DNA from 2 places in the Streptomyces sp. CAU 1734 genome. Region 1 is predicted to be linked to the other one. Evidence: riboswitches for the same ligand, from Rfam matches in the RefSeq annotation. Region 1 holds a riboswitch; the other holds the start of a gene.
The links. A riboswitch is a leader RNA that binds a small molecule or an ion and turns the genes downstream of it on or off. The one in region 1 is predicted to bind cobalamin.
Positions count from the first base shown of each region.

Region 1 (5,168 bases):
GCGGGGTCAGCACGCAGTCGTCCTGCCGGGGCGTGGGGTACTGCCGGCCGCCCTGGTGACCGCTGTAGCCGATACGGCAGATGAAGGCCGGCCCGTCGTGGCCCGTACCGGTGGTCCGCCAGCCGCCCTGGTTGAGGAGTTCGTATCCGGTGGTGGGCGTCGTACCGCACGAGCGGTAGACGGGCCCTCCCCAGTGACTGAAGTCGACGGCGAGGACGGCGCCGGAGGAGGTGGTGCACCGCCCCATCGGCTGCGGGGCCGCCCCGGCCGGGGCGGCGGTGCCGGCGAGGGCCGCCGCGGTCAGCCCCAGGGCGGTGGCCGTACGGGCGAGGGCGCGCGGGGCGCGGCGGCCGGTCATGCCCGCCCTCCCGCGGTCTCGCCGCGCCTGCGGGCGATCCGGGTCGCGCCCCAGCCGCCGAGGACCAGGAGCACGGCCGCGCCGGCGAGAGCGATGACCCGCGACCCGGTCGAGGCGAGACTTCCGCCGCCCGTACCGCCGTCCGGGCCCCCGGTGGTGCCCGGGCCCCCGGCGGATCCGGAGCCCTGGGTGTCCCCGCCGGGCGTGACGATCTCGGGTGTGGAGGGGGAGGGCCGGGGGGAGGCGCTCGGCACCGGCTCGGGGGTGGTGCCGCTCAGATCACGGGTGAGCAGACCGAAGGAGATGCCGGTGGCGCCGCCGACGGCCTGCGCGGAGGCGCGGACGTCCGATCCGGGCTGTCCGCCCTTGGCGACATTGAAGCCGCCGTCCTTGTTCTGCTGCGAGGCGAGGAACTTGCGGGCCTTCACGAGGTGGCCCGCGTACTTCCCGGCGTCCAGCGACAGGCCCTGAACGGCGAGCGCCGCGGAGTTCACCGAGTTTCCGGAGGCGCCCGAGAAGCCGCCGTCGGCGAGCTGCTGTCCGGCCAGCCAGGCGAGGGCCTTGTCCACGGCCGCCCGCGAGTCCGCGTCGGGGAGCAGGTCCAGGGTCATCGCGGCCATCGCCGTGGAGTCGACCTCGCTCTCGCTCTTCTCGCCGATGAGGCTGGGCCAGGCGCCCGTCGACGGATCCCGGAGGCTCTTCAGATAGGCGATCGGCCCGGCCGCCGCGGTGGTCTCGCCCGCCCTCACCTGGGCGATGACGCCGAGGGACTGGGAGAAGACGGAGGTGGCCCAGGTGTAATTGCCCTTGGCCGCGCATTTCCTGGGGGTGGCCGGGGTCGCCGCCGGGCAGATGCCCTCGGCGAGCGCGGCGATCAGATCCCGCCCGCCAAAGTCGCGCGGGTCGCGGCCCACGGACTCGGCGAGCACCGCGGCCTTCCCGATGAACCCGCCACCGGCGTGGTCCGTACCGATCCCCGTCCAGTCGTGGAGGTCGCGGCCCCCGGCGTCCTCGCCGCCCTTGTCGAGGAAGTCGACGATATTGCGCAGGGTGGCGTTGTCGTGACCGGTGGCGGCGAGCGCGTACGCCCCGTCGATGGTCAGGCCGAACTCCGCGAAACCGGGGCTGGACTCGTAGTGGCGGCCCCGGATCAGCCGCTTGTGGTCGGTGAGATAGGCGGACCCCTTCCTCAGGTCCGGGCCTTCACCAGGCGGTGTGGTGGGCGGCTTGGTCGGTGTGGTCGGCGGCGCCGGTTCCCTGGTGGTCAGCGACACCAGATCGCTCTTCGCGCCGGCGATGACGGCCGCGGTGGTGGCGTACAGAAGCGGCTCGGTGACGCCCTCCTCGAAGGCGAAGCCGCCCCCGGGAAGCTGCTGCCGCGAGAGCCAGGAGACACCCGCGTTCGCATGGGCCCGGTCACCCAGGGCGCGCAGGGTCTGGGCCACCCAGCCCGTGGCGTGGGCGCTGCCCGGCACGCTGTAGGACGCCGCGGGCCAGGCGCCGGTCGGGAACTGCGCCTTCTTGAGCGAGGAGCGGGCCCTGGTCACCACCGCGGTGTGCCCGCCGGCCCGCTGGAGGGCGAGAGCCACGAGCGCGGTGCTCCCGGCCTCGCTCTCGCACACCTGGCCGTCCAGGATCAGGAAGCTGGGGAATCCTCCGTCGTCGCACTGGAGCCCGGCCAGCCGGGCCACCGCGTCGGCCGGCGGCTTCACGCCGCCGCTCAGCAGCGCGATCACGGCCAGGGTCTGGCCCTCGGTCTGTCCGGTCGTGCGGAAGTCGCCCTTGGTCGCGCAGCCGGGGACGGGCTGCGGCGCGTCGGCGCCGCTGAGGCAGACATTCGCCATGAGGTCGCCGAGGAGATCCCGGCCGCCGAAGGCCCGGGGGTCCTTGCCGGCGGCTTCGGCGACGAGGGCGAGACGGGCGGCGGCGCCGGCGTCCGGCGCCTCGTCCTTCCCGGCGGGGTAGGCGTACGCGGCGGTGTGCTCCGGTCTGCCGAGGAAGCCGGCGATCCTGCGGACCGCGGGATTCTCGTTGTCGAGCGCGGCCAGCGCGTAGGCGACCTCGGTGGTGGCGGGGTAGTTCGGCGCGGTGTCGCCCTCGGCGACGACACGCTGCCCGTTGGTCAGCCGCTCGGTGAGCCAGCGGCTCGCGGCGGGCAGATCGACGGTACCGGGAGGCACGTTCGGCGCGGCCGGGTCGCCCGGGGCCGGCGGGTCGCCGCCCTCCGCGCGGACGTCGTCGGGGGTGAACGCGGGCCTGCCCTTGGTGCCGCCGCCGATGTCCGTGCCGCCGTAGACCCAGGCGTCGACATCGCCCGGCCCGAGTGTGCGGGACATGGCACCCAGCGGGCTGTAGGTCCATTTCCGCTGGCCGGGCGAGGCGGTCCAGTACGACCAGTAGGCGGTTGCCTGAGGCGTGAGGACACAGTCGTCCTCGGCCGGCGTGGGGTACTTCTTCCCGGCGTCGAAGGCGCCGCTGCCGATGCGGCAGACGAACGCCGGACCGTCGTGTTCGGTGCCCACCGTGCCGAAACCGCCCGACTGGAGCAGTTCGTAGCCGGTCGTGGGGGTGGTGTCGCAGCCGCGCACCACCGGACCGCCCCAGGGACCGAAGTCCACGGCGACGATGGCGCCGGAGGTGCGGGTGCACCGCTCGATCGGATCGGCGCTCGCCGGAGAGGAGGCCGTGAAATATGTCACGCCCGTACCGAGTGTCAGAAATGCGGCGGTCACGAGGGACAGCAGGCGCTGTCCTGATCCCGACCACCGTTTCGTCTGCTGTCCGGTCCCCACCGCGGCCCCTCGTCTCTGCCGGGCGGCTGCATGCGTGGCGATGCGCCCCGCACGGCCGTTGACCATGAGCAGGCGGCGATGACCACACCGTAATCCGCGACGGCGTTCCTCGTGCTGAATCCCCGCTCCAGGCATTCCGGCTCACCCGGGACGATCGGGTCTACGGTTGCGGGTCAGCGCCGGATTTCGACCGGCTTCCCCTGGTGCCGAGTGTTTATCAGCCGGAGTGCAACACGAATCCGATGGGCCGTCAAGACGGCGCGCTCCTCGGCGGCGGTGGGGCGGAACACCCTTGCCCTGGCGTGTATTTGGACACTCGGGTAGCGTCCTGGGCTGCCACATGGGGGAATCCGGTGCGAGGCCGGAGCTGACGCGCAGCGGTATGGGACGGCCGGGAGCCGTCTCCGAGCCCGAATGCCCATGGGGCGACGCAGTACAGGAAGCCGTACCACGCGATCCGGACGGCGGCTCCTCGGGCCATGCCCGGCCGCGCCGGCGGATGCGGTCGTGCCCGGCATGCGCGGGAGCGGCCGGCCCTCGCCGACTCCAGGAGCTGGCACATGTCCCGTCCCCGTACCCCCCGCCGCCTCGCGTTCGCGATGCCCGCGGCGCTCACGGCCCTCGCCCTCACCGCGCTGCCCGCCTTCGCGACCTCGACGCCCGCGCAGATCGCCACGTCCAAGACCAACGGTGTCGCCCACCTCAAGTCGCTCCAGGCCGCCGACGGTTCCTATGCCGGGTCCGGCCTCTCCAACGAGTGGGCGTTCAGCGCCCTCGCCGCCGCAGGCACGGCCGTCGTGGACGTCGCCCCGGGCGGTGACACCACCAAGAACGCCAGAACCGTCTACCGCGATCTGATCTCCACCGCCGCCTGGCCGTCGGCGGCCCCGGTGGTCACCGACTACGAGCGAGGCGCGCTCAACGCCTACGCCGCGGGCATCGACCCGGCGCGTGTCTCGGCCTCGCGCAACCTCATCGCGAACATCTACGGGTACTGGCAGACGGCCGAGGCGGGGTACTTCGGCCCGTCCGCGAACTTCAACGGCACCGTCTTCGCCGCACTCGCGCTGGGCGGTGCCAGGACCCGGACGGGCACCACCCGCGTCCCGCAGGCCCTGACCACCTCGATGGTCACCCGGATCCGGGCCAACCAGCACAACGACGGCGGCTGGACGTACCAGAAGGTGGAGGGCAACCCCACCGCCATCAACTCCGCGAGCGATGTGGACATGACCGGTGCCGCGATGGCCGCCCTGTGTGTCTCCGGCGTCCCGAACACCGACACGGACGTCGTCCAGGCCAAGAACTTCCTCAAGGGCAAGCTGGTCAGCGCCTCCGGTGCCTTCAGCTCCCTCTACGGGGTCAACACCAGCTCCAACGGCTGGGGCGTCGCCGGTCTGAACGCCTGCGGCATCAACCCGCAGTCGGCGGAGTTCACCACGCCCCACGGCAAGACGCCGGTCGACTTCCTCATCGCCAACCAGTACAACCCGGCGGGCGGTTTCAAGTACAAGCCCGCCGACACGGTGCCCTCCGCGTACGCCTCCATCGACGCGCTGCGCGCGGTCGCCGGAGCGGGCTTCACCGCCGCCCCGCCGGCTCCGGTCACCCCGGGCGCCCCCCAGTGGGTCGCCGAACCCGCCTTCACCCCGGGCACCGCGGCCAGGCTGGCGCTGACCGTCGACGACGGCGCGGGGAACCTCAGGGTGTGCTCGGTCTCCCTCACACCCGCGGGAGCCACCACGACCCTCGGCGACGTCCTCGCGGCGGCGACGAGCGCCGCCACCCCGTCCGGCTGTGTCACGGGTGTGACCCCCGCGTCCGGCACCGGCACCGTCACATCGGTCAACGGCAAGGCCAACAGCGGCTCCGACACCTGGAAGGTCAGCGTCGACGGCTCCTCCTTCGCCGGCGCCCTCCGCGAGAAGACGATCAGCGTGGGGGACACCATCGCGCTGCGCTGGGGCGCCTGAGCCCCCCGGGTGGGGGCCGCCGGGCCCCCACCCGGGCATCCCCAC
Region 1 covers NZ_JBDQQP010000003.1:337,705-342,872, forward strand. Annotated here, with positions in the region: gene AAFN69_RS07630 (hypothetical protein) at 1-358, opposite strand, end outside; gene AAFN69_RS07635 (prenyltransferase/squalene oxidase repeat-containing protein) at 355-3,150, opposite strand; cobalamin riboswitch at 3,259-3,396, opposite strand; cobalamin riboswitch at 3,494-3,570, shown strand; gene AAFN69_RS07640 (hypothetical protein) at 3,711-5,123, shown strand.

Region 2 (5,168 bases), on a different contig from region 1:
AGGCGGCCAGATCGCGCCCGTCGACCAGGCGCCGTCCGCTCTCGTCCCGGTGGGTGGCGACCCGGCCCGCGTCGGCCCAGCGGCGTGCGGTGTCGGGGCTGACGCCGAGCAGCCGGGCCGCCTGGCCGATGGTGTAAGAGTGCATGACAACACCGTAGGCGGGGCAACCCGGCATTTACAAGGAAAAACCTCTCTCACCATCGCAGATGCGCATCCGATCGCATCCAGCGACGGGTAGATGCGGCCCGGTACCGAACCAGAAGATTCCGCAGGAAAACAAAGGAATCAGGATGGATTCGGCACCGGGCCGCCCGGATCAGGAGCTCTCGGCCAGCTCGGCGCGGACGGTGCGCGCCGCGGCGACCAGGTTCTCCAGCGAGGCGCGGGTCTCGGGCCAGCCGCGGGTCTTCAGTCCGCAGTCGGGGTTGACCCAGAGGCGTTCGGCCGGAATCGCGGTCAGCCCCTTGCGGAGCAGGGCCGCGGCCTCCTCCGCGCTCGGCACCCGCGGGGAGTGGATGTCGTAGACCCCGGGCCCGGCCTCGCGGGGGTAGCCGTGGGCGGCGAGTTCGGTGGCGACCTGCATGTGCGAGCGGGCCGCCTCCAGGCTGATGACATCGGCGTCGAGGTCGTCGATGGCCTGGACGATGTCGCCGAATTCGGCGTAGCACATATGGGTGTGGATCTGGGTCTCCGGCCGGACGCCCGCGGTGGTGAGCCGGAAGGACTCGGTGGCCCAGTCCAGATAGCCGGCGTGGTCGGCGGCGCGCAGCGGGAGTGTCTCGCGGAGCGCCGGTTCGTCGACCTGGATGACGGAGGTTCCGGCGGCCTCCAGATCGAGCACCTCGTCGCGCAGTGCGAGGGCGACCTGTCGCGCGGTGTCGCCGAGCGGCTGGTCGTCGCGGACGAAGGACCAGGCCAGCATGGTGACCGGGCCGGTGAGCATGCCCTTGACGGGCCGCTCGGTCAGGGACTGGGCGTAGGTGGTCCAGCCGACCGTCATCGGCTCCGGACGGGAGATGTCGCCCGCGAGGATCGGCGGCCGGACATAGCGGGTGCCGTACGACTGCACCCAGCCGTGCTGGGTGGCGAGATAGCCGACGAGCTGTTCCGCGAAGTACTGCACCATGTCGTTGCGCTCGGGTTCGCCGTGCACCAGTACGTCGATGCCGGCCTTCTCCTGGAAGGCAAGCACCTCACGGATCTCCCCGCGGATGCGCTCGTCGTATCCGGCGGTGTCGATCCGTCCGGCGCGCAGATCGGCGCGGGCCGTCCGCAGCTCGGTGGTCTGCGGGAAGGAACCGATGGTGGTGGTCGGCAGCAGGGGCAGGCCGAGGTGGGCCCGCTGGGCGGCGGTGCGTTCGGTGTAGGGCAGGGAGCGGCGGCCGTCGGCGTCGGTGACGGCGGCGGTACGGGCCCGGACCGCCGGGTCGCGGGTGAGCGCGGACCCGGCGCGGGAGGCGAGATCGGCACGGTTGGCGGCGAGTTCGGCCGCGATGGCTCCGGTGCCCTGGCCGAGGCCGCGCGCGAGGGTGACGATCTCCTCGGTCTTCTGCTGCGCGAAGGCGAGCCAGCGGGCCACCTGCGGATCGATGTCGCGCTCGGCGGCGGCGTCGAGCGGTACGTGCAGCAGCGAGCAGGAGGCGGCCACATCGACCCGGCCGGCGAGGCCGAGCAGGGTGCCGAGAGTGGCCAGGGACTTCTCGTAGTCGTTGATCCAGATGTTGCGGCCGTTGACCACTCCGGCGACCAGGCGCTTACCGGGCAGCCCGCCGGCGGCGGCGAGGTCGGCGAGGTTGGCGGCGGCGGATTCGGTGAAGTCGATCGCGAGACCGTCGACGGGGGCCTTGGCGAGTACGGGCAGGGCGTCGCCGAGCCGGTCGAAGTAGGAGGCGACCAGCAGCTTCGGGCGGTCGGTCAGTCCCCCGAGGTCGCGGTAGGCGCGGGCGGCGGCACTGAGCTCGGCCGGGGTGCGGTCCTGTACGAGGGCGGGCTCGTCGAGCTGGACCCACTCGGCGCCGGCCGCCCGCAGATCGGCGAGGACTTCCGCGTACACCGGCAGCAGCCGGTCCAGCAGGGTCAGCGGCTCGAAGTCGGCGGCCACGCCCGGGGCGGGCTTGGCGAGCAGCAGATAGGTCACCGGTCCGACGAGGACGGGGCGGCCGGTGTGGCCGAGGGCGAGGGCCTCGGTGAGCTCCGCGACCTGCTTGGCCGGGTCGGCGGCGAAGACGGTGTCCGGGCCGAGTTCGGGCACCAGGTAGTGGTAGTTGGTGTCGAACCACTTGGTCATCTCCAGGGGCGCGACGTCCTGGGTGCCGCGCGCCATGGCGAAGTAGCCGCCGAGCGCGTCGGCGGCGACGGCTTCGCGGTGCCGCGCGGGGATGGCGCCGACCATGACACTGGTGTCGAGCACATGGTCGTAGTACGAGAAGTCGCCGGTCGGCACCTCGCGGACGCCGGCGTCGGCGAGCTGCCGCCAGTTCGTCCGGCGAAGGCCCGCCGCGGTCTCCCGGAGGGCGTCGGCGGTGACGCGGCCCTTCCAGAAGCCCTCGATCGCCTTCTTCAACTCCCGGCCCCGGCCCTGTCGCGGGTATCCGTACACAGTGGCCTCTGCCGCGGCTGCGGGCTTCGATGTCACAGAACTCTCCTTCGCGAGTTTCTCTCCTGACGGATCCCGGATGACGGGGCCGAGGGCGCGAAGGGATGACGAACGGAGACGGATTCACGGCGCATGCCCGAACGGCATACGCATCCGTCTCTTCTGCGCCGACCCGCCCACGAGGTCACCGGGATCACCGCGCACGGGGGCCGTGCGCGGACAGCGGGCAGGTCTTCGGACTCGCGGGCACGTTCCGGCGTACGGAACACCTACTGGCCGTCGCTTCCCGGGCCCGTGCGGACCCAGTGCGTATGACGGCGGTCGTTCCCACTCACCGCTGCGGGGCAGTCCCGGATTCTCACCGGGTTCCCTCTTGCGACGCGTCTGCCTGGCGGGCAGGGCGAACCAGCTGCCCCGCCAGGGTAGAGGCCAGAAGGGCGGGAAGAACATCATTGTCCGAATACCGGTATGCGTTTTGAGACAACAGCGGGGTGCCGCGCACCCCTGACACCATGTCCCAGGACCGTCCGTCACCCCGCTCACCACCGGAAAGTACCCGCAGCCGTGCTCGTCGCCCGCTCCCTCGCCCTGTTCGCCGTCGCCGCCCTGCTGGAGATCGGAGGCGCCTGGCTCGTCTGGCAGGGCATCCGGGAACACCGGGGCTGGATCTGGATCGGCGCCGGTGTCATCGCGCTCGGTCTCTACGGAGTCGTCGCCACCCTCCAGCCGGACGCCGAGTTCGGGCGCGTCCTGGCCGCGTACGGGGGAATCTTCGTCGCCGGGTCGATCGCCTGGGGTGTGGTCGCCGACGGCTACCGGCCGGACCGCTTCGATGTCGCCGGCGCGCTGATCTGCCTGGCCGGCATGGCGGTCATCATGTACGCGCCCCGCGGCCACTGACCGCCCCTCCGGGCCCTCCGTCCCGGCCCGCCGCCCCTTACTGCACATTTTGTGCAACTACAATCGATCCGCAAGAGCAGGGCTCGGGTGAAGAGACAGAGGAGGCCGCTCATGGCCGCTTCGCGGATCGTGCTGGGCATCGAGTCGTCGTGCGACGAGACCGGTGCGGGACTGGTGAGGGACGGGGTACTGCTGGGTCACGCCGTGGCGACCAGCATGGACGAGCATGCCCGCTTCGGCGGTGTGGTGCCGGAGATCGCCGCCCGCGCGCACATCCACGCACTCAATCCGGTCATCGGCCGGGCGCTGGACGACGCCGGTCTGCGGCTGTCCGACATCGGCGCCGTGGCGGTGACCACCGGTCCGGGCCTCTCCGGCGCGCTCCAGGTCGGCGTGGCCGGCGCGAAGACACTGGCGTACTCCCTCGGCGTACCGCTGTACGGCGTGCACCACCTCGCCGGGCATGTGGCGGCGGACACCCTGGAACACGGACCGCTCCCCGACCCCTGCATGGTGCTGATCGTCTCCGGCGGCCACACCTCGCTGCTGCTCGTACGGGACCTGGCGCGCGACCCGATCGCCCATCTCGGGGACACCATCGACGACGCCGCGGGCGAGTGCTTCGACAAGGTGGCCCGGGTCTTCGGCCTCCCCTACCCCGGTGGTCCGGCCATCGACCGGGCGGCCCGGGACGGCGACCCGAAGGCGGTCCGGTTCCCGCGCCCGCTGACCGGACCGCGCGACTCCGCGTACGACTTCTCCTTCTCCGGGCTCAAGACGGCCGCCGCGCGCTGGGCGGAGAGCCGGCGGGAGACCGGAGTGCCGGTCGCGGACGGCGCGGCGGCGCTCCAGGAGGCGGTGGCGGATGTACTGACCCGCAAGGCCGTCGCGGCCTGCGCCGAGTACGGAGTCGGCACCCTGGTCGTGGTGGGCGGCGTGGCCGCCAACTCCCGGGTGCGGGAACTCGCCCGGATGCGCTGCCGGTCCGCCGGGATCACCCTGCGCGTACCGCCGCTGAAGCTGTGCACCGACAACGGCGCGATGATCGCCGCCGTCGGCGATCTGCTGGTGCGGGCGGGGGCCGAACCGGCACCGCTGGATCTGTCGATCGATCCCTCCGCTCCGCTGGAGTACGCGGCGCTGCACCCGGTCGCCCGCGAGCCGATGGCCGCCGGGCGCGTCTGAACCCTTCCCGGGCGGTCCGGGCCCGATCCGGGTCATCCCCGGGCGCGCCGGCGTCACCGCAGGGGGGGCCGAGGGGGTGCCCGCCTCGGCGCGGGCACCCCGCACGGTCAGCCGTCCCGCCGGAATCGCGGGGCCCTCTTCTCCAGGAAGGCGAGCATGCCCTCCTTCTGGTCGGCGCCGGCGAACAGTGAGTGGAAGAAGCGCCGTTCGTAGCGGACCCCGTCGGTGAGGCCGGTCTCCAGCGCGCGGTCCACGGTGTCCCGGGCGGCCCGGACGGCGGGGACGCTGAAGGAGGCGACGGTGCGCGCCATCGCGGAGACCTCGGCCGCCAGCCGCTCGGCGGGGACGACCCGGGCGACCAGACCGGAGCGCTCGGCCTCGGCGGCGTCCATCGTGCGGCCCGTGAGGATCAGATCCATCGCCTTCGCCTTGCCGACCAGCCGGGTGAGCCGCTGGGTGCCGCCCATACCGGGGATGACGCCCAGCG
Region 2 covers NZ_JBDQQP010000002.1:380,586-385,753, forward strand. Annotated here, with positions in the region: gene AAFN69_RS05410 (helix-turn-helix transcriptional regulator) at 1-145, opposite strand, end outside; gene metE (5-methyltetrahydropteroyltriglutamate--homocysteine S-methyltransferase) at 317-2,635, opposite strand; cobalamin riboswitch at 2,804-3,021, opposite strand; gene AAFN69_RS05420 (YnfA family protein) at 3,161-3,496, shown strand; gene tsaD (tRNA (adenosine(37)-N6)-threonylcarbamoyltransferase complex transferase subunit TsaD) at 3,608-4,681, shown strand; gene AAFN69_RS05430 (enoyl-CoA hydratase-related protein) at 4,789-5,168, opposite strand, start outside.
Region 2: it holds a riboswitch for cobalamin, as region 1 does, so the genes downstream of both, metE (5-methyltetrahydropteroyltriglutamate--homocysteine S-methyltransferase) here and AAFN69_RS07635 (prenyltransferase/squalene oxidase repeat-containing protein) in region 1, are expected to answer to the same signal.